One region of the Halomonas sp. A29 genome, then DNA from elsewhere that is predicted to be linked to it. Evidence: predicted binding sites of a transcription regulator. Region 1 holds the regulator's gene; each other region holds the start of a gene.

Region 1 (5,555 bases):
TCCTGCATGCTCATCGCCGATGACGAGAACGGCATGCAGCGCGACTACGACTACACCAGCGCACGCAATCCGCAAGATCTGCTGGCCGCGGACGTGGTGGGCAGGAAGGCGGCCGAGCGCACCCTTCAGCGCCTCGGGGCCCGACGCCCGGCCACCGGTCGTCTACCGGTGTTGTTCGATGCCACCATCGCCAGCGGCCTCATTGGCCACCTGATGAGTGCCATCGCCGGCGGCTCGCTCTATCGTCAGGCCTCGTTCCTGTGTGATCGACTGGGAGAGCCGCTGTTTCCCGACTGGTTTACCCTCGGCGAGCGGCCCATGGAGCGCGGAGCCATGGCCAGTTCACCCTTCGACAACGATGGCGTACAGACCCGCGACAACGTTTTCATCGAGGATGGCCGCCTGGCCAGCTACATGCTGTCGGCCTACAGTGCCCGACGGCTTGGTATGCAGACCACCGGTAACGCTGGCGGTGCGCGAAACCTGCGCATCACGGCGCCGCTCACTTCGCGCGAAGAGCTGCTCGCGCGCCTGGGTCGCGGAATCGTGGTGACCGAGCTGATGGGGCAGGGGGTCAACGGTGTGACCGGTGATTACTCACGCGGCGCGGCAGGCTTCTGGGTGGAGAACGGCGAGATCCAGTACCCGATCGAGGAGTTCACCATCGCCAGCAACCTCGAGGCGATGTTCAAGGGGCTGCTGGCCGTAGGCAGCGACATCGACTCCCGCGGCAGCATTCACACCGGCAGCTGGCTGGTCGACGAGATGACCGTGGCTGGCGGTTAATAAGTTTACGTATCCTCATCGAAGCGGGCCTCGAATAGGACCTCGATGGCTTCGAGTACCGCTTCGGCATCCACCCCCTCGGCGCTGATCTCGAGTTCTGTGCCGCAGGGGGCGCCCAGCATTAGCAGTGCCATGATGTTGTTGGCGTTGGCCTGCTGTTGTCCCCGGTTGACGAAGACACGGGCACGAAAGGGCTGGCAGCACTGGACCAGCTTGGTGGCCGCTCGGGCGTGGAGACCGCGTTTGTTGGTCAGGGTCAGCTTGCGGCAGGGCACGCTCAGGGTTCCTTGCGTTCAGATGTCTCTGCGGTCTCTTCCTGTGCGGCGGTGACCGGTGTGTGGATGCCGAGCTCGCGATGGCGCAGGCGTACGTCGGGCTGCTGTTGGGCCAGGTGCTTGGCGAGGCGTTCGGCCAGGTAAACCGAGCGATGCTGGCCGCCGGTACAGCCGATGGCAACGGTAAGGTAGCTGCGGTGGGTGTCGCGGTAGGCCGGTAGCCAGCGTTCGACCCAGGCGATGATGTCGTCGAGCATTTCCTGGACGAGGGGATATTGCTCCAGGAACTCGACGATACTGGGTTCCCTGCCGGTGGCGGAGCGCAGGCGCGGATCCCAGTAGGGGTTGGGCAGGCAGCGGGCGTCGAAAACGATATCGGCGTCGAGCGGAACGCCGCCCTTGAAGCCGAACGACTCCACGGTCAGGGTCAACTGCTCTGCGCGATGGCAGGCCACTTGCTCGGTGATGCGTCCACGCAGGTCATGAACCGACAGGCGTGAAGTATCGATGATCAGGTCCGCCAGGTTGCGAATGTCGCTCAGCGTCACGTCTTCCGACTCGATGGCCTCGCCCAGGGTCATGTCCCTGCCGCGGGTCAACGGATGACGACGCCGGGTGGCAGAGTAGCGTTCGAGGAGAATGCGAGCATCGGTGGTCAGATAGATGATCTGGCAGTCGACCTGCTTGGCACGCAGTTCCTCCAGCAGCCGTGGGAAGCGCTCCAGGGCATGGGGCAGGTTGCGCGCATCGATGCTGACAGCAATCGAAGTCTGGATCGTGGGGGAATTGCGCAGTTCATCCACAAGCGATCCGAGCAGCATCGCCGGAAGGTTGTCGATGGCATAGTAGCCGATGTCCTCGAGCGCTTGCAGTGCGATCGACTTGCCGGAGCCGGAACGGCCGCTAATGATCACAAGCTGCATGACATTTCTCCTGATCAGGGGCTGGCCGAACGGCGAATAGGCAGAGTCAGGCCGAGGACTGTCGTCGGATCGCCTCGATGAGGCGCTCGTGGAGTTCGCGCTGGCTCGTGCACTTGCGCAGCCGCGCGCGCGTCTCGGTGTCGTTCATCACGCCTGCCACTTGGCTCAGCAACGACAGGTGAGTGTCGTCGGCCTCCTCGGGTACCAGCAGTACGAAGACGAGATCGACCGGCTCACCGTCGATGGCGTCGAAATCGATGGGCTCGGCCAGTTTGAGAAAGGCGGCCACGGGGCTGTGGCAGTGGGGGCTGCGGGCATGAGGAATCGCCACGCCATTGCCGATCCCGGTGCTGCCCAGCCTCTCGCGACCGACCAACCTGCCGAAGACCTCCTGACTGTCGAGGCTCGGAGTGTTCTGCGCAATGAAGGTGCTGAAGAACTCCAGCACCCTCTTCTTGCTACCCCCGGGAACGTCGAACAGCGCGCGTTCAGGGGGCAGTATGGTTTCCAGTGTCATGGCAGCTCAGCGAATGCCGGCGCCCTGAGCGCGCGCCTGGGCCTTTTCCTTGTGTTTGACCAGTTGACGGTCGAGCTTGTCAGTCAGCGCATCGATAGCGGCGTACATGTCAGAATCAGAGGCTTCGGCATGAAGGTCGGCGCCGGCGGCGTGCAGCGTGCAGGCAGCCTGTTGACGCTCCTTCTCGATGGAGAGCGTCACTTGCACGTTGGTGATGTTGTCGTAATGGCGCTGGACGCGGCTAAGCTTTTCGCTCACGTAGTCACGCAGTGGATCGGTCAGTTCAACATGATGGCCGGTGATGTTGACTTGCATGACAAGCTCCTTCGTCCTTCGGGTGGTGGCTCGATTGTAACCCTTTTTACTGCCCTGCAAACCCCCTCGGGAGTCGTGATTGCCCCGCGTCAACATTGTGTCGAGACATCAGCGAAAACGCTTGCGCTCGCTCGAGGAAGGAATTCCCAGCGCTTCACGATACTTCGCTACCGTGCGGCGTGCCACCTCGATGCCGCTCTCGGCCAGCAGATCCACCAGGCGGCTGTCGGAAAGCGGCTTGCGAGGCGGCTCGTCGGCGATCAGTTTGCGGATACGGGCGCGTATCGCCGTACTGGAGTGGGCGTCCCCCTCACCATTGCCACCGACGTGGCTGGAGAAGAAGTACTTCAGCTCGAATACGCCACGCGGCGTGTGGATGAATTTCTGTGTAGTCACCCGTGAAATGGTCGATTCGTGCATCTCGACGGTCTGGGCGATATCGGCCAGCACCAAGGGCTTCATGGCCTCTTCGCCCTGCTCGAGAAAGTCGATCTGGCGTGCCATGATCTCCCGTCCCACGCGCAGCAGGGTGTCGTTGCGGCTGGCGAGGCTCTTCATCAGCCAGCGCGCCTCCTGCAGGTGATCCTTGAGGAACTGGTTGTCCTGGCTCTTGTCGGCGCGTCGTACGAGTGCGACATAGTCGGGCTGGATACGTAGCCGGGGCAAGGCCTCGGCGTTGAGTTCCACGCGCCAGCCCGCTTCGTCGTGGTAGGCAACCAGGTCCGGAGTGACGTAGCTGCTGCTCACTTCGGCATAGGCGCTGCCAGGGCGGGGGTCCAGCGAGCGAACCAGGGCGATGACCTCATCCAGGGCATCGTCGTCCAGCCCCAGGCGACGCTTGAGGAGACGGCGATCATCGGAGGCCAATGCCTCGAGGAACTGGCGTACCAGGCGTCGGGTCTGGGGGAGCAGCGGTGTGTCGTCGGGCAGCGCGGCCAATTGCAGCATCAGGCACTCGCGCAGGTCGCGGGCGAACACGCCGGTAGGCTCGAACTGTTGCAGGCGTAGCAGGACCTGCTCGACCTCCCGGGTGGGCAGGCCTTCGAGGCCTTGCTGGCGCAGGCCGTCGCGGATCTCTTCCAGCGTTTGCGACAGATAACCGGCACCATCGACGGCGTCGATTAGACTCTCGGCGATAATGTGTTGGCGATCGCTCAGGTCGGTCATCGCCAATTGCCAGATCAGGTGGCCGGCCAGCGTCTGCCCCGAAGCCTGGCGCTCGAAGTCCGGTCCTTCACCGGTAGCGCCGCCGGAGCTCGTGCCATGATCGGGGTAGGTATCCGTCCAGTCGCTGTCGGTGGAGAGCTCGCTGGGGATTTCACTGGCCCAGTCATCGCTCTGGGTTTCGCTGACGGCCTGTTCACCGAAGTCGTCGTCAAGCTCCAGCATGGGGTTGGATTCCAGTGCCTGCTGGATCTCCTGACGTAGATCGAGGGTGGACAGCTGCAGAAGGGCAATGGCCTGCTGCAGTTGGGGGGTCATGGTCAGCTGGGTGCCGACACGCAGTTGCAAGGATGCTTTCATGGCCATGAGGATAACGGGCTCATCTGCCGGAAAACTCTACCCTAGACCGGTAGGCAGTGACATGCAAGAGAATTGATTGCAATATGCATGCCAGCGGCAATATTTATGCCTGATTAGAATGTTTTAAACAAAGATCAATTACTTGCTTAATGTGCAAGATTGCGTTATAGGCGGAAATCCTCGCCAAGGTAGACTTCCCGCACCCGCTTGTTGGCCAGGATGGCCTCGGCGTCGCCTTCAGCAATGATCTGGCCATCGCCGACGATATAGGCCGAGTCACAGATGTCGAGGGTTTCGCGGACATTGTGGTCGGTGATCAGCACGCCGATGTCGCGCGCCTTGAGCTGGCGGATGATGCCCTTGATCTCGCCCACCGAAATCGGATCGACCCCGGCGAAGGGTTCGTCGAGCAGGATGAAGGCCGGTTCGGTGGCCAGCGCCCGGGCGATCTCGACTCGACGCCGTTCACCGCCTGAGAGGCTCATGCCGAGGTTGTCGCGGATGTGGGTGACGTGGAAGTCTTCCAGCAGTTGTTGAAGCCTTGCCTGGCGCCCGCGTCGGTCGAGATCCTTGCGCGTCTCGAGGATGGCCATGATGTTGTCGGCTACCGATAGCTTGCGGAAGATCGACGCCTCCTGGGGCAGGTAGCCGATCCCGGCCTGGGCTCGCTGGTGCATGGCGCTGTGTGAGAGATCCATGTCGTCGATGTGCACTTCGCCGGCATCCGCCTTGACCAGCCCCACGATCATGTAGAACGAGGTGGTCTTGCCGGCCCCGTTGGGTCCGAGCAGACCGACCACGCAGCCCTGCTCGATGGAGAGACTGATGTCATGCACCACGCGGCGACGCTTGTAGCTCTTGGCCAGATGCCGGGCATGCAGGGTCTTCTTCAGCATTTCAGCGCTCCGGCTGCAGGGTCATGCGGATCCGCTGGCGTCCTTCGACGCCCTCGCTCTCGGCGCGGGCCTGTACCACCCGACGGTCGAGGAAGTACTCCAGGTAGCCGCCGTCGAAGGTGTCGCCGCCCTGGTGCAGCTCGGCGCGGTCGATCAGTTCCACTCGGCGCTCGGCCACGTGATAGATGATCGTGCGGCCCCAGCCTCGCACCACGGGTTGGTCGGGGTCGGGCTGTTGCTCGATGTAGGCGCGTTCGCCGCGGGCCGTGGCACGGGAGAGTTCGCCGGCCGCATTGCGCTGGAACTCGACTCGGTCACC
Region 2 (5,555 bases), on a different contig from region 1:
CGAGCTGCACTTCGAGACCTACTATTCGCTGTCATGCCAGAACTGTCCCGACGTGGTGCAGGCGCTGAACCTGATGGCGATCCTCAACCCCGGCGTGCGCCACGTCGCCATCGACGGTGCGCTGTTCCAGGACGAGGTCGAAGAGCGGCAGGTAATGTCGGTGCCGAGCATCTATCTCAACGGCAAACTCTTCGACCAGGGTCGCATGAGCCTGGAACAGATCCTGGCCAAGGTCGACACCGGCGCGGCTAAGCGCGAGGCGGCCAAGCTCAACGAGAAGGCGCCGTTCGATGTGCTGGTGGTGGGCGGTGGCCCGGCCGGTGCCGCAGCGGCTATCTATGCCGCGCGCAAGGGCATTCGCACCGGCGTGGCGGCCGAGCGCTTCGGCGGCCAGGTGCTCGACACCATGGCCATCGAGAACTTCATCTCCGTGCCCTACACCGAAGGCCCCAAGCTGGCCGCGGCGCTGGAGCAGCACGTCAAGGAGTATGAAGCCGACATCATGAATCTGCAGCGTGCGGTGAAGCTGATTCCGGCAGCCGATCAGGGCGGCGAGCACGAGGTGGTGTTCGAATCCGGCGCCAGCCTCAAGAGCAAGACGCTGATCCTCTCCACCGGCGCCCGCTGGCGTGAGATGAACGTGCCCGGCGAAGCCGAATACCGCAACAAGGGCGTGGCCTATTGCCCCCACTGCGACGGCCCGCTGTTCAAGGGCAAGCGCGTGGCGGTGATCGGCGGCGGCAACTCCGGCGTCGAGGCGGCCATCGATCTGGCCGGCATCGTCGGCCACGTGACGCTGATCGAGTTCATGGACGAGATGCGTGCCGACGCGGTGCTGCAGAAGAAACTGCGTAGCCTGGCCAACGTCGAGATCGTGCTTGGCGCCCGCACCACCGAGGTCAACGGCGATGGCACCCGCGTCACCGGCCTGACCTTTGAGGAGCGCGCCAGCGGCGCCATCAAGACGCTCGAGCTGGAAGGTATCTTCGTACAGATCGGGCTGGTGCCCAACACCGAGTGGCTCACCGACTCGTCGATCGAGCTGTCGCAGCGCGGCGAGATCGTGATCGACGAGCGCGGCATGACCTCGGTGCCCGGCATCTTTGCGGCCGGCGACGTGACCACGGTGCCCTACAAGCAGATCGTCATCGCCATGGGCGAGGGCTCGAAGGCCGCCCTGGGTGCCTTCGACTATCTCATCCGGCACTGACACAGCCTGCCTCGGCAGGACAAGCGCCCCCGTTGTCCACGCTTCCTTCTCATGCGTGACCCGAACGCCCCGCAGGCCTGGCCTGCGGGGCGTTTCGTCATGTCATGGGAGATTCCGTATCAGAGAAGAAAGCGCTGTGTACCGTGAAGTGCAGTGCACTTAGCCTGGAGATGCGCTAATCATAAGCGAGGCCTAACCAAAGGCCTCCATGGGCAACGACAACGAGGGAACGACATGACCCATTACGACAGGCTGGCCTGGTTGGCTCCGGCTGCATTGATGCTTGGCAGCATCGGCCTGGCCCAGGCGGCCACGCTCGACGACGTGCGTGAGCGAGATCAGCTGCGCTGTGGCGTCAACGCTGCCCAGCCGGGCTTCTCGGCGCTGGACGACGATGATGACTATCGAGGGCTGGATACCGATGTCTGCCGGGCCATTGCCGCCGCGGTGCTGGGCGACGCCGAAAAGGTGCAATTCGTGCCGCTGAACTCGGTGGAACGCTTCACGGCCCTGCAGTCGAGCGAGGTGGACGTGCTTTCGCGCACCACGACCTGGACTTCGAGCCGCGACACGACGCTTGGTCTCAACTTCACCGGCGTCAGCTACTACGATGGGCAGGCCTTCATGGTGGCCAGCGACCTGGGTGTGGAAAGCGCCATGGGGCTCGACGGTGCCGCGGTGTGCACCCAGTCGGGCACCACCAGCGAACTCAACCTGGCCGACTACTTCCGCACCCATGGCATGGAGTACGAACCGGTGGTGTTCGACTCACCGGAGCAGGCAATCGCAGGCTTCGAGGCCGGGCGCTGTGACGTGCTCAGCTCCGACGCTTCCCAGCTCTACGCCCAACGTATGCAGCTTGCCGACCCCGATAGCGCCATGGTACTGCCCGAAGTCATCTCCAAGGAGCCGCTGGGGCCCGCCGTACGTCAGGGCGACGACCAGTGGTTCAACATCGTCAAGTGGTCGCTGTTCGCCATGCTCAATGCCGAGGAGCTGGGCATCACTCAGGGCAACGTGGACGAGATGCTCGAATCCGAAGATCCGGATGTCGCTCGCCTGCTGGGCCGCGATGGCAACTACGGCGAGGGCATGGGGCTCACCGCCGACTGGGCCTACCGGATCGTCAAGCAGGTAGGCAACTACGAAGAGATGTTCGAGCGCAACGTGGGTGCCGGCTCCGACTTCAATATCGTCCGTGGCCTGAATGCACTGTGGACCGAAGGTGGGCTGCACTATGCGCCACCGGTGCGCTGAGGCACACCCGGTCGCACCAAAGCGGGGCAACGGTTCAGGAAGTATCCTCTCCACCGTGAGCGTTGAATAAGAGTTTTGCCTGCACTATCCCTGCCTTGGAACAAACCTTGCTAAGGTGCAGGCACATGCTTCGGCATGCTGATTTCAAGAACTCCAAATCATCTACGAGGGATCTTTACATGCGCGACAACAAGAACAAGTGGGTGCTGCTCACTTCCGCAGCCGCACTGGCTCTGGGTACTGCTTCCCTGGCCTCGGCCAACACCCTGCAGAACACCCTTCAGCGTGGTGCCGTGCAGTGTGGCGTGAGTGACGGCCTGCCGGGCTTCTCTGCGCCTGACGACCAGGGTGAGTGGCAGGGTCTTGACGTCGACGTCTGCCGTGCCGTGGCCGCGGCAGTCTTCGGCGACGCCGAGGCGGTACGCTACATCTCGTTGAACGCCGTGGAGCGTTTCACCGCCCTGCAGTCCGGTGAGGTCGACATTCTTTCACGCAACACCACCTGGACCACCACCCGCGACACCACCCTGGGCCTCAACTTCGCCGGCGTGAACTTCTACGACGGCATCGGCTTCATGATCAACCGCGATCTCGGTGTCTCAAGCGCCACGGATCTCGATGGCGCGGCCATCTGCGTTCAGTCCGGCACCACCACCGAACTCAACGTGGCCGACTATTTCCGTGCCAACGGCATGACATTCGATCCCATCGTCTTCGATACCTCCGAGCAGACCGTGGGTGGCTACGAGGCCGGACGCTGCGACGTGCTGACCTCCGACACTTCCCAGCTGGCCGCACTGCGCATCCAGCTCTCCGATCCGGACCAGTCCGTGATCCTGCCGGAAGTGATCTCCAAGGAGCCGTTGGGCCCGGTAGTGCGTCAGGGCGACGATCAGTGGTTCAACATCGTCAAGTGGTCGTTGTTCGCCATGCTCAACGCCGAAGAGATGGGCGTCACCAGCGAGAACGCCGATGAGATGCGCAACTCCGAGGATCCGGATATTGCCCGCCTGCTGGGTCAGGACGGCAACTACGGCGAGGGCATGGGTCTCGACGCCAATTGGGCCTATAACATCATCAGCCAGGTGGGCAACTACGCCGAAAGCTACGAGCGTAACGTCGGTATGGACTCACCGCTGCAGATCGAACGCGGCATCAACGCCCTGTGGAACGCTGGCGGCATCCAGTACGCTCCGCCGATTCGCTGATCGTACCGCCCGGGGCATCGCGAGATGCCCCGATCCTCGTACTGCCCCGGCCCGGATACCTCCCGGGCCGGATGGCTGATACTTGCTTGACGGATCCAGGCGGAGAGTCCCTTCATGTCCGTTCGACCCAAGGCCCCATCCATAGGCCCAAAACCGCCTTTCTGGCGCGATCGCGCCAAGCGGGCGTTGATCTTCCAGGCCCTGCTGATCGCGGCGGTAGTGGCCTTCCTGCTCTACATCGTCGGCAATACCCAGGCCAACCTGGCAGCCCGCGGCATCACCACCGGCTTCGGTTTTTTAACCAATACCGCCGGCTTCGGTATCGTCCAGAGCCTGATCGACTACTCGTCGCAGAGTTCCTACGGCCGCACCTTCCTGGTGGGCCTGCTCAACACCTTGCTGGTTTCCGCGCTGGGGGTCATCGCGGCGACCATCATCGGTTTCATCGTCGGTATTGCCCGGCTCTCGCCCAACTGGCTGATTGCCAGGCTGGCCACTGGCTATATCGAAATTTTCCGTAACATCCCGCTGCTGTTGCAGATCTTCTTCTGGTACTTCGCCGTACTGCGTGCCATGCCCTCGGCGCGGGACAGCTACTCGCTCGGCGAGGTCATTTTCCTCAACGTGCGCGGTCTCTACATTCCGGAGCCGCTGTTCGAGTCCGGCTTCGGCCTGATTCCACTGGCCTTTGGCGTAGCCATCGTGGCCAGCATCGCGCTGACGATCTGGAACAAGCGACGCCATGAGGCGACCGGCAAGCGCCTGCCGGCGGGCTGGATTTCGCTGGGCCTGATCCTCGGCCTGCCGCTGCTGGTGCTGGTGGCAACCGGCGTGCCGGTCACCTGGGACGTGCCGGAGCTGCGTGGCTTCAACTTCCGCGGTGGCATTACGGTGATCCCGGAGTTCCTCGCCCTGTGGCTGGCGCTCTCGATCTACACGGCGTCGTTCATCGCCGAGATCGTACGCTCCGGTATCCAGGCGATCCCCCACGGCCAGACCGAGGCGGCCCAGGCGCTCAGCCTGCCGCAGAACCTGGTGCTGCGCCTGGTGGTGGTACCCCAAGCCCTGCGCGTGATCATTCCACCGCTGACCAGCCAGTATCTCAACCTGATCAAGAACTCCTCGCTGGCCACGGCCATTGGTTATCCGGACCTGGTTTCAGTATTTGCCGGCACGACCCTCAACCAGACGGGCCAGGCGATCGAGGTCATCGCCATGACCATGGCGGTCTACCTGACCATCAGTCTGCTGGTGTCGATGTTCATGAACTGGTTCAACGCCCGCGTGGCGCTGGTGGAACGCTAGGAGAGGCGCCATGACGATTCAACGCAAGATGATCGAGGCGCGCCCGGCGCCGAAGAATACGGTAGGGCCAGTGGCCTGGCTGCGGGCCAATCTGTTCAGCGGACCGGTGAACAGCTTTTTCACCCTGCTGGGGATCTACCTGCTCTATCTGTTGCTGACGCCAACGATCCAGTGGGCCTTCATCAACGCCGACTGGATCGGCACCACGCGGGATGACTGCTCCCGTGAAGGGGCCTGCTGGGTATTCGTCAGCGCCCGTTTCACCCAGTTCATCTACGGCCTCTATCCGCGCGGTGAGATCTGGCGGGTCGACGTGACGTTTGTCACCTTTGCCGTGCTGATCGCCTGGCTGGCCATCCCGCGGCTGCCGTTCAAGCGCTGGGTGGCACTGGCCACACTGGTGGCGTTCCCGATCTTCGCCTACTTCATGCTCTACGGTGGCCACTTCGGCCTGCCAGTGGTACCTACCCACCGCTGGGGCGGCCTGATGCTGACCCTGGTGCTGGCCGTGGTGGGCATGGTCGGGGCGCTGCCGATCGGCATTCTGCTGGCGCTGGGGCGCCGTTCGCAGATGC
Region 3 (5,555 bases), on a different contig from region 1:
TCGAGCTGGTCGGAGAAGGATGGCACCGTGACCAACTCGGAACGGCGCATATCGCGACAGCGCGGCCTCCTGCCGCCGCCGGGGGAGGCGCGCCACGACTGGTGGATCGTCTGCGAGGTGGCCAAGCGGCTGGGCTTCGGCGAGGCCTTCGACTACGCCCACCCGAGCGAGATCTTCGACGAGCACGCCAGGCTCTCCGGCTTCGAGAACGGAGAAGGCCCTGGCGAGGGCCGCCGGCTGTTCGATATTTCCGGCCTGGCCGGGCTCGACCGGGCCGCCTACGACGCCCTGGCGCCGATCCAGTGGCCGGTGAATGCCGGCGCCCCCCATGGCACCGCCCGGCTGTTCATCGACGGCCGATTCGCCACGCCGGACGGTCGTGCCCGCATGCTGCCGGTGCGCCCGCGCCCACCGGCCCAGGCGCTGGACGACGCCCGGCCGCTGCGGCTCAATACCGGGCGCATTCGCGATCAGTGGCACACCATGACCCGTACCGGGCGGGCGCCGCGGCTGATGAACCACCGCGCCGAGCCGTTCATCGAGATCGCCCCGGAAGATGCCGCCGAGCTGGGCGTGGCAGAGCATACGCTGGCCCGGCTGGAGGGGGCGGGCGGCAGCTATATCGGCCGGGTGCGGGTGTCGCGCGGTCAGCGCCGCGGCGAGGTGTTCGTGCCGATGCACTGGAGCCGCCATTTCAGCGCCACGGCGGGCATGGGGGCGCTGCTCGAGCCGCACCTCGACCCGATTTCCGGCCAGCCGGAATCAAAGCACGGCGCAGTGGCGCTGGAGCCGTTGCGGGTGGGCTGGGAGGCCACGCTGCTGGTGGCCGACGACCTGGGCGTGGCGCAGGCGGCCTGGTGCGACGAGAGCCGCTACTGGGCGCGCATTCCCTTGGGTGACTGCCAGCGCTGGCAGCTGGCCGGCGGTGAGCCAGAAGCGGCGGAGCGCGACTGGCTGGCCTGGCTGGAAGCCGAGCTGCCAGTGGCCCCCACGCTGTGGTGCACCGACCCCGCCAGCGGCCGCCTGCGCGCCGCCGGGGTCGATGCTGCCGGCCGTCTGCGCTGGTGGTTCATGTCGGGGCCGCCCAGGGAGCTACCGAACCTCGCCTGGCTGGCCGCGCGCTTCGGTGAGGCTACCAAAGGCGAGGGCCTGGAGCCGCCGCATCGTCGCCGCCTGTTGGCTGGCTGCGACGACGGCGCCGCCAACCAGGGGCCGGTGGTCTGTAGCTGCCATCAAGTGGGTCAACGCGCTATCCTAGGGGCCATACGCGAAGGCGACGACAGCGTCGAAGCGCTGGGCGCCAGGCTGGCTTGCGGTACCCAGTGCGGAAGCTGCATTCCCGAGCTGAAATCGCTTATCGAAGAGGAGAGGGCCCATGCGAGCGCTGAGCCAATTGAAGTCACTGCTGTCGCCTGAGCTGTTCCGTAAGGCACAGCTATCGAAGGCGCAGCTATCGAAAGTGCTGGGGCAGGCGGCTTTTTCGAGGCTGCACGGCCTGGGGCATATCGTGCGCTCGCCGTTCGGCCGCTCCACTCGCGCTGTCGCACCCACCGTGACCCTGGACGGCGACTGCCATGCCGGCCGTGTCTACCTGGTGGGGGCGGGCAGCGGCGATGTGGAGCTGCTGACGCTCAAGGCCGCACGGCTGCTGCAGCAGGCCGACGCGGTGGTCTACGACCGCCTGGTGGGTGACGACGTGCTGGCGCTGATTCCTGCCGGCCACGAGCGTTACTACGTGGGTAAGGAGCGTGGCCATCACAGCGTGCCCCAAGCCGAGATCGGCGCGCTGCTGGTGAAGCTGGCTGGGCAAGGCAAGTCGGTGGTGCGCCTCAAGGGCGGCGACCCCGGCGTGTTCGGGCGCATGGGTGAGGAACTGGCCGCGCTGGCCGAGGCCGGGGTACAAGCCGAGATCGTGCCGGGCATCACCGCCGCCTCGGCGGCCGCGGCCGGCATGGGCATTCCGCTGACCGACCGCGCCCACGCCCAGCAGCTGCGCTTCATCACCGCGCAGCTGTGCCGCAAGGATGGCGAGCCCGACTGGGCCGAGCTGGCGCGCCAGGACGAGACGCTGATCTTCTACATGGGCCTGACCAAGGTCGATGCCATCTGCACCGGGCTACGCCGTGCGGGGCTGCCCGACGACTGGCCGATCATGCTGGTGGCCAATGCCAGCCTGCCCGAGCAGGCCTCGCTTGTGGGTACCCTGGCCGACATGCCGGAACAGCTCGCCGCCAAGCCGCTGCCCTCGCCGTGCCTGATCGTGGTCGGCAGCGTGGTGCGCATGGTCGCGACCAGCCCGGCCGCGGCGCAGCCTGCTGCCGAGCCGCTGGTACGCTGAACCCACTCATCCGCTGGCCCGCCCGCTGCACCAAAGGCGGGCGAGCGGCACCCGCCTTGCACCGTCATGAACGCTCGGCTTGCTGACGCGAGGCAAGCCGCGTCGCCGAACTCGCCCAACCGGACTGCGCTGAACGCTGGCAAGTCGCCACTATCACGCCTGATTCTAATTTTCCTGAATACTTGGGTGCCAAACTGGCATGCAACGTGCTTGTTATCAGGCATGGGCCGTTCGTGTCCGCAGGTATCAGGTCAACGACGATCGACGTCCTGCCTGAGCGGTCCCTGACACAGCAACGAATCGCAGTAAGAAACCAGTGACGAACACAGGCAAAGGCGCCTGGAGCCGGCTTTCGGCTCCAGGCGCCTTTGCGTTCGTACGCCAGCCACGACCACTTTGCGAGACATTGAAAGCCATGTCCTATCTGCTCCCTTCCGAATTCGCGACCAAGATGGTGGATGCCGGCGAGTCCAAGCTCTACATGGCCACGCGGGATGCGCTGCTGCGCTCCTTCATGGCCGGCGCCATCCTGGCCCTGGCCGCCGTGTTCGCCGTCACCATCACCGTGCAGACCGGCTCGGCCATCCTGGGCGCCGCCCTGTTCCCGGTGGGCTTCTGCATGCTCTACCTGATGGGCTTCGACCTACTGACCGGGGTGTTCGTACTTACGCCCTTGGCCTGGCTCGATAAGCGGCCGGGGGTGACCATCAATCGAATCCTCAAGCACTGGGGGGTGGTCTTCACCGGCAATCTGCTCGGGGCGCTGACGGTGGCTTTCCTCATGGCGATCGTCTTCACCTATGGCTTCTCCACGCCGCCGGATGAGGTGGGCGTGGCGATATCCGAGGTGGGCAAGGATCGTACCCTGGGCTACAAAGAGTTCGGCGCCGCGGGCATGCTGACAGTGTTCATCCGCGGTGTGTTGTGCAACTGGATGGTTTCCCTCGGCGTGGTCGGGGCGATGATCTCGACCACCGTGGGCGGCAAGGTGATCGCCATGTGGATGCCGATCATGCTGTTCTTCTACATGGGCTTCGAGCACTCCATCGTCAACATGTTCCTGTTCCCCTCGGCGCTGATGCTGGGCGGCGATTTCTCGATCATGGACTACATGATCTGGAACGAGATCCCGGTGGTCGTCGGCAACCTGGTCGGGGGTATCTCGCTGACCGGCCTGACGCTGTACGCCACCCACGTGCGTACCGCACCGCTGCGTGACATCTGAGCGAGGCGTTGTGTTTACCCAGCGCGTGCTTGCCCAACGAGGGACGAGCGTGACGAGCCGCCTGCGCGTTGCCCTGGGCCAGTGTTCGGAACCGGGGCGCAAGCCGGTCAACCAGGACTTCCACGGTGCCTACGTGCCGCATGAGCCGCAGCTTTCGGCGAAGGGCATCGTGGTGGCGCTGGCCGATGGCATCAGTACCAGCAGCGTGAGCCAGGTCGCCAGCGAAGCGGCGGTGAAGGGCTTCATCGAGGACTACTACTGCACGGCCGAGAGCTGGACGGTGAAGAAGTCCGCGCAGCGGGTGCTGATGGCGACCAACTCCTGGCTGCATGGCCAGACCCGGCGCAGCGAGTTTCGCTGGGACAAGGATCGCGGCTATGTCTGCACCTTCACCGCGCTGGTGCTCAAGTCCGCCACGGCCCATGTCTTTCACGTCGGCGATGCGCGGCTCTACCGGTCGGTGAGTGGTGGCCTGGAGCCGCTGACCCATGAGCATCGGGCCTGGCTCTCGGCGGACAAGAGCTGTCTCAGCCGGGCGATGGGCGTCAGCGAACAGCTCGAGATCGACTACCAGGCGCTGCCCATCGCGGCCGGCGATCTGTTCCTGCTGATGACCGATGGCGTCTACGAACACCTGAGCGAGGCGCGTATGCACCAGATCCTCACCGAGCACGCGGCGGACCTGGATGCCGCTGCCCGCGCCCTGGTGCAGGCAGCCTTCGATGCGGGTAGCGATGACAATCTCACGGTGCAGGTCGTCAGGGTGGAAGAAGCGCCGCTGGGGGAGGCCGGCGAGCTGGGTTCGGGCGTGGCAGCGCTGCCGTTCCCGCCCCAGATCGAACCGCGCATGCTCTTCGACGGCTACCGCATCGAGCGCCGTGTGCACGCCAGCCATCGCAGTCACGCTTTCCTCGCGGTAGACCTCGACACCTCGGAACGCGTATTGATCAAGGCACTGGCAACCGAACTGCGGGAGGATCCGGCCCACGTGGAGCGCTTCCTGATGGAGGAGTGGGTCGCCCGGCGCATCGACAACCCCCACGTGGTGAAGGCGCACCGGTTGCAGCGTCGTCGAAGCTATCTCTACAACGTCACGCAGTATCTGGAGGGGCGCACCCTGGCCCAGTGGATGCGCGACAACCCGCGCCCCGAGCTGGAGACGGTGCGTGGCATCGTCGAGCAGATCGCCCGCGGGCTACGGGCCTTCCACCGCCTGGAGATGGTGCATCAGGACCTGCGTCCCAACAACGTGATGATCGATGCGGCGGGCACCGTCACGCTCATCGACTTCGGTTCGGTGCGCGTGGGCGGGATAGCGGAAAGCCGGCCGGGGCAGGGCAACGAACTGCTGGGCACGGCGGGCTATACCGCACCGGAGTGCTTTCTCGGTGAGCCGGCGACACCGCGTTCGGACATGTTCTCGCTGGCGGTGATCGCCTACCAATTGCTCACCGGGGCGCTGCCCTACGGCACCGAGGTCGCCAAGGCGCGCACTCGCGCGGCGCAGCGGCGGCTGGCGTATCGCCCGGCGCTTGCCACCAATCGCGATTTGCCGCCATGGCTCGACGAGGTGCTCAAGAAGGCGCTGCACCCCCAACCCGAGCGGCGCTTCGAGGCGCTCTCGGAGTTCGTCCACGAGCTGCGCCAGCCCGGCCCCGCCTTCCTCAAGAAGGCACGCCCGCCGCTGATCGAACGCGACCCCGTGCTGTTCTGGAAGGGCGTTGCCGCGCTGCTGGCGCTCCTGGTGCTCGTGCTGCTGCTCGAGTGAACCTGCTAGGCTAAAGCTGCATGGCGCCCGGAATGGCGCCGCTTGAATCTAGCCAGGCAGGGAGCCGACATGGCCGACAACAAGGAGGGTGGCGCCAAGAAGAGCGGCGTCAAGGAAGGCGGCGTTGAGACGATCTCGAGGTTCACCAGGCGGGCAATGATCTTTATCGGGCTCGCCAGCCTGGTCGCGATACTGCTCTATTTCGCCGCTCAGCTTCTCGATGT
Region 4 (5,555 bases), on a different contig from region 1:
CAGCCGGAGTGGCCGATGATGGAGATGTACTCGCCGCGCTCCACGGCGAGGTCGATGCCCTTGAGAACCTGGCTTTCCACGCCTTTGCCGTGAAAGCTCATGTCGACGTTCTCGATGCTCAGATAGCGATTGGTCATGTTCTTTCTCCTCAGCCTTGGGCGGTGCCGCGGGTCACGCGATTGCCGATGAAGGCAACCAGGCGGTCGAGGGCGAAGCCGACGATGCCGACGTAGATCAGCGCCAGCACGATGTCGCTGATCATCGAGGCGTTCCAGGCGTCCCAGATGAAGAAGCCTATACCCACGCCGCCGATCAGCATCTCGGCGGCGACGATGGCCAGCCACGACAGGCCCACCCCAATGCGCAGGCCCGAGAAGATATAGGGTGCGGCGGCGGGCAGCATGATACGGGTGAAGTACTCCATGCCGTTGAGGCGCAGCACCCGGGCCACGTTGCGGTAGTCCTCGGGGATGTTACGTATTCCCACTGAGGTGTTGATGATGATCGGCCAGATCGCGGTGATGAAGATCACGAAGATGGCCGACGGGTTGCTGTCCTGGAACCCGGCCAGGGAGATCGGCAGCCAGGCCAACGGCGGTACGGTGCGCAGTACCTGGAACACCGGGTCGAGGCCGCGCATGGCCCAGGTCGATTGACCGACCAGCACGCCCAGGCCGATGCCCGCGACGACTGCCAGGGAGTAGCCATAAGCCACTCGTTCCAGGCTGGCGAGTATCTGCCAGGCCATGCCCACGTCGTTGCCGCCATAGTCGTAGAAGGGATTGACGATCAGGTCCCAGGTGTCACGCAGTACCTGGGAGGGAGCCGGCAGTGCAGCCCCTGGAACCGAGCAGAGAATCTCCCAAAGGGCGCCCAGCAGGGCGATGATCAGCACCGGTGGCAGCACCTTGTTAACCACCAGGTGCTGTACTTGCTGAACGCTGGGAACCCAGCCGGCTGGCGCCGACTTGGTCAGGGTGTTGCTGCGTTGCACTGTGTTCATGACGTTGTCTCCTGCATGTTCGATACGCCGGCACCTCAGGCGAGCCGCTTGATCTCGTGGCTGTCGAGATAGGCCTGGGGATCTTCGGGATCGAAGGTCTTGCCGTCGAAGAACGTTTCGACGCCGCGTGAGGTGGAGTCGGGGATGTCGGCGGAATCTATGCCCAGGGCAGCAGCTGCCTCGCGCCACAGATCTTCGCGATTGACCTGTTCGATCAGTGCCTGGCTGTCGAAGTCCTGCGGCAGGTAGCCCCAGCGCTTGTTCTCGGTGAGGAACCAGAGGTCATGGCTCTTGAACGGGTAGGAGGCGTGACGCTGCCAGTAGCGCATCATCTGGGGGTGGTCCTCGATCACCAGGCCGGTGCCGTAATCGAAGTTGCCCTGGATACGATCGATCAGATCGGCGTAGGGGGCGTGGATCCAGCGTCGGCGCGAGCAGATCTGGGCCATCTCTTCACGGTTGGCAGGGTCCTCGCACCACATCTGCGCTTCCATGATCGCCATCAGCAGCGCCTTGGTGGCGTTGGGATTGGCCTCGACATAGTCGGAGCGCATGGCGAAGGCCTTCTCGGGGTGGTCGTTCCACAGCTCGCCGGTGGTGTTGGCGGTGTAGCCGATACCCTGGTTGATCAACTGGTGGTTCCACGGCTCGCAGACGCAGAAGGTTTCCATGCTGCCGACACGCATGTTGGCCACCATTTGCGCCGGTGGCACGACGATGGTGGAGATGTCCCGGTTGGGATCGATGCCACCCGCGGCCATCCAGTAGCGAATCCACATGTCATGGGTGCCGCCGGGGAAGGTCATGGCGGCGTTGACGGCATCGCCGTTGGCGCGCTTGGCAGCGATTGCCTGGGCAAACTCGCTGGTGTCGAGGCGCACTTCGAGGTCGGCATGCTCGCGGCCCACCGAGATGCACTGACCGTTGAGGTTGAGCCGTGCCAGGATGCTCATGGGAACCGGCACGTTGTTGGACGTCATTGCGCCGCTGGAGATCAGGTAGGGCATGGGCGTGAGAATGTGGGCGCCATCGATGCCGTTGCGCTGCGAGCCGAGTACGAGGTTGTCGCGAGTGGTGCCCCAGGAGGATTGCTTGAGTACCTCCACGTCGGTCATGCCGTGGGCGGCGAAGAAGCCTTTCTCCACGGCAACGAACAGCGGCGCGGCATCGGTCAGGGCGATGAAGCCGAGCTTGGCCGAGGTGGTTTCCGGCTTGCTGCTGGCCAGTGCCCAACCAGCCGGCAGGCTACTCAGCAGGGCGGTGCTGCCGACGAGGCTGGCTGTTTGCTTGAGAAAACGACGGCGGTCGAGAGTATGGCCCTTGCGATTCTTGTTCATTGGAATGGCTCCCAGTAGGAAGGATCTGGCGACGAAAACGGCGCCTGCCCGGATTCGCATGACTTCGTCACGGGAACCTGGGCAGACGCCGTTGTCTGGTCCGAGTACTGCTTGGAAGCGCTGAACCGTCGTTGACTCAGCGGACGCTTAGGCTTTGCAGCTTGGGTGCCATGGAGCCATTGTTTTCAAGTTTACAAATATTAATCAATAGCTTGTGAATCAGTAAATGATATTTGTCAATAACACTGATTTGACACAAAGCGTCACAAAGGTGCGTGGCAATTGTGCATTGCACCATTGCCGCTCTCGCTAGCCGGTAGCATGGTCCCGCTTTTTTTCTCCTGGGAGCGGTTGCAGGATATCGGCGAGCCCCAATACGGTTTGAGCGATCTCGGCCATGCTCTTGCTCTGGTCCATGGCCATCTTGCGCAGGAAGGCGTAGGCCTGCTCCTCCGTTATCTGCTGATGGGCCATGATCAGTCCCTTGGCGCGTTCGATCAGCTTGCGCTCGCGCAGCGCCCGGCGGGTGTTTTCCAGCTCGTCGCTCAGGGCCTCAAGGCGGCCGGCCTGGGCGCGCATCAGTTCCACCAGCGAGCGGTTCAGCGACGAACCGACGACCCTGGCGGTGACTTCGCCCAGCTCATGGGTGGCGCTGCCATCGAACAGTTCCACGAGCTGCTGACAAACCGCCGGTGAAGCGTCACTCAGCTCACGGCGCAGGTCGTCGTGATGCGTCAGGCTGCGGCGCGCGTCGAGGGTCTTGGCCAGGCACAGGTTCGACAGCTCGCCGATCAGGAAGGCTTCCACCCGCTGAATGGCGTCGATGCGCAGGGTCGTCAATTCGTACCAGGTTTCGCCCAGGGGACTGGCGCTCTTGGGCAGCGCCGTGATGCCACAGGCCATTTCGCGCAGCTGCTGGATGCCGGCCAGGGTGCGGCTGGGCATCTCGCGCTGCCAGTGTTGTCGCCCCTCCTCGGTGGTGAATTCGAGACAGGTATCGAAGCAGCGCTGCTGGGCGTCGATCAGGTGGAGCAGCAATTGGCAATGAGCGTCGTCGAAGCCGCCGGAAGTAAAGCCGTAGGCGCCGCAGGCACGCTCTTGTCCGGCCAGCTCCTTGCCCTGCATCAGATGGAATATCGCCACCAGGGCCAGGGTGACTTCGGGGTCACCGGCCGTATCGGCGACTTCGAACACCACCGAAAGCAGAGCGCTCACCAGCTGGTTGAAGGCCTGGGTGGCGTCGTCGGGACTGGTCTGGAGTGCCTCGATGTCGCTGCGCAGTGCTTCCAGGCCGTCGAGGGCGTGCCAGACGTAGGCGATGCGCCTGAGTAGGCGGGCAGTGGTGGCGGGGCGCCCGGCGGTATCTCCCAGGGCGTCGAGGCGCACGCGCAAGGCCTGCTCGGTCGCCATGCACTCGTCGATGCGCTCGTGACGCCGCTCGGCGAAGCGCTGACCCTGTGATGCCAGGTAGACGTTCGAAGCGCCGCGCTCCTTCTGCAGGGCATGAACGAAGCGGCTGACGTCGCCGACGATATCGCAGGCCGCGGTGAGGTGTTCGAGGTCGTCTATTTCACAGCGCTTGGCTGTCAGTAGCAGGCGTTCGGCAGGCGTCATGGTTCACCTCTTGCTCACACGAGGGCCGCCGCCCTGTGGGGGCGGCGGCCGGGTAGCGGGCGAAGCCCGGCAATCAGGCTGCCGGGCAACAGGGAATCAGCGCAGCGACAGCGCGCCTGCCCCGGTATCCTCTCCCACGGCATCTCGATAGGCCTTGGCTTCCGCGGTTTCCACTTCGTCGGAGAAGCGCACCAGCAGCGCGCAGGAAGCCAGTACCAGCACGACCAGGCCGAGATAGAACAGCCCTTGTTGATAGGTGATGGCTTCGCTGCGGAACAGGAAGGCGGCGGCTACGGCGCCGACATTGCCGCCGGCACCGACGATGCCGGCCACTGCGCCTAGGGCCTTCTTGTTGATGAACGGCACCACACCATAGGTAGCGCCTTCGGCCATCTGCACGAACAGGCTGAACACCAGCATGATGCCGATGGCGTACGACAGCACGTGCATCTGCGAGAAGGCCACCAGGGCGATGCCTTCGCAGATCAGCGCGATGAACAGCCAGCGAACGCGTCCCTTGAGGCCACCGTTACGCGCGAACAGATCGGAGAAGACGCCACCCAGGGTGCGGGCGAAGACGTTCATCAGCCCGAACAGGCCGGCGATCATACCGGCGGTGGCCAGCGTCAGGTCGAACTTGTCGAAGAAGTAGATGGCGGCGATGTTGTTGATGGTCAGCTCGACGCCGAAGCAGATGGCATAGACCACGAACAGAGCCCAGACGCGGATGTCCTTGGCTGCGGCAAGGAAGCTCTTGCCGGCACTGTTCTCGCCGGTGGCTTCCGGCAGTTCGCCGCGTGCGCGCAGCTCACTGAAGTTGCCGTTCGGCGCATCCTGGGTGAACAGCCAGTAGCCGATGCCGGTGATGAACATCACCACGCCCGGCACCACCATGGCCAGCCGCCAGCCCAGGGTTTCACTGACGCCGAGCATCAGCAGGCCGGAGAAAATGAGCGGCATCACGATCTGGGTCGTGCCGCCGCCCAGGTTGCCCCAGCCGGCGCTGGTGGCGTTGGCCGTGCCCACCACGTTGGGGGCGAACATCATGGTGGTGTGGTACTGGGTAATGACGAAGGAGGCGCCGATGGCACCGATCGCCAGGCGGGCCAGCAGGAAGGTCTCGAAGCTGTTGGCGAAGCCGATGCTCATCACCGGGATCGAGCCGAGCAGCAGCAGGCCGGTGTAGGTCTTGCGCGGGCCGAGTCGATCGCACAGCACGCCGATCAGCAGCCTCACGATCACGGTGATCAAGACCGAGGCGATGATGGTATTGCCGATCTGGGTTTGGGTCAGCGACAGGTCTTCGCGTACCACCGCCATCAGCGGGGCGATGCCGAACCAGCCGAAGAAGCAGATGTGGAAAGCGAACCAGGAGAAGTGAAAGGCGCGCATCTGTGGTGTGCGCAGGCTCAGGAGGCGAATGCGGTTCGCCTTGTTGAGAATTTCCATGGGCTGTGACCTCGTACGGATTGTCGATACATGAGTTCGCCCTTCTCCGTTGAAGGTCAGGTCTGACGCACTCGTACTTCCCTTGGAAGCCTGGTCCACGCCTACCCGGCAATTTGATGTATATCAAGCAACCTGTTTGCCATACTTTTATT

What was found. Region 1 encodes sigma-54, which starts transcription at its own class of promoters, with help from an activator protein. Its sites were predicted from a motif close to TGGCACNNNNNTTGCTNT; they were not measured.
Region 2: the regulator sigma-54 is predicted to act here: its motif matches at 2,564-2,581, upstream of SPH52_RS13955 (amino acid ABC transporter substrate-binding protein).
Region 3: the regulator sigma-54 is predicted to act here: its motif matches at 2,534-2,551, upstream of SPH52_RS16725 (formate/nitrite transporter family protein).
Region 4: the regulator sigma-54 is predicted to act here: its motif matches at 2,494-2,511, upstream of SPH52_RS16835 (CmpA/NrtA family ABC transporter substrate-binding protein).

What each region holds. Positions count from the first base shown of each region.
Region 1 covers NZ_JAXQPR010000005.1:244,014-249,568, reverse strand. Annotated here, with positions in the region: gene pmbA (metalloprotease PmbA) at 1-786, shown strand, start outside; gene SPH52_RS11575 (HPr family phosphocarrier protein) at 792-1,061, opposite strand; gene rapZ (RNase adapter RapZ) at 1,064-1,984, opposite strand; gene ptsN (PTS IIA-like nitrogen regulatory protein PtsN) at 2,031-2,501, opposite strand; gene hpf (ribosome hibernation-promoting factor, HPF/YfiA family) at 2,508-2,816, opposite strand; gene SPH52_RS11555 (RNA polymerase factor sigma-54) at 2,925-4,346, opposite strand; gene lptB (LPS export ABC transporter ATP-binding protein) at 4,505-5,236, opposite strand; gene lptA (lipopolysaccharide transport periplasmic protein LptA) at 5,238-5,555, opposite strand, start outside.
Region 2 covers NZ_JAXQPR010000006.1:328,203-333,757, forward strand. Annotated here, with positions in the region: gene ahpF (alkyl hydroperoxide reductase subunit F) at 1-1,210, shown strand, start outside; gene SPH52_RS13950 (amino acid ABC transporter substrate-binding protein) at 1,445-2,467, shown strand; gene SPH52_RS13955 (amino acid ABC transporter substrate-binding protein) at 2,647-3,675, shown strand; gene SPH52_RS13960 (amino acid ABC transporter permease) at 3,790-4,980, shown strand; gene SPH52_RS13965 (amino acid ABC transporter permease) at 4,991-5,555, shown strand, end outside.
Region 3 covers NZ_JAXQPR010000008.1:127,342-132,896, forward strand. Annotated here, with positions in the region: gene SPH52_RS16715 (molybdopterin-dependent oxidoreductase) at 1-1,416, shown strand, start outside; gene cobA (uroporphyrinogen-III C-methyltransferase) at 1,376-2,338, shown strand; gene SPH52_RS16725 (formate/nitrite transporter family protein) at 2,754-3,563, shown strand; gene SPH52_RS16730 (protein kinase domain-containing protein) at 3,613-5,331, shown strand; gene SPH52_RS16735 (AI-2E family transporter) at 5,401-5,555, shown strand, end outside.
Region 4 covers NZ_JAXQPR010000008.1:152,858-158,412, forward strand. Annotated here, with positions in the region: gene SPH52_RS16825 (ABC transporter ATP-binding protein) at 1-137, opposite strand, end outside; gene ntrB (nitrate ABC transporter permease) at 149-1,003, opposite strand; gene SPH52_RS16835 (CmpA/NrtA family ABC transporter substrate-binding protein) at 1,039-2,340, opposite strand; gene SPH52_RS16840 (nitrate- and nitrite sensing domain-containing protein) at 2,650-3,954, opposite strand; gene SPH52_RS16845 (NarK family nitrate/nitrite MFS transporter) at 4,051-5,403, opposite strand.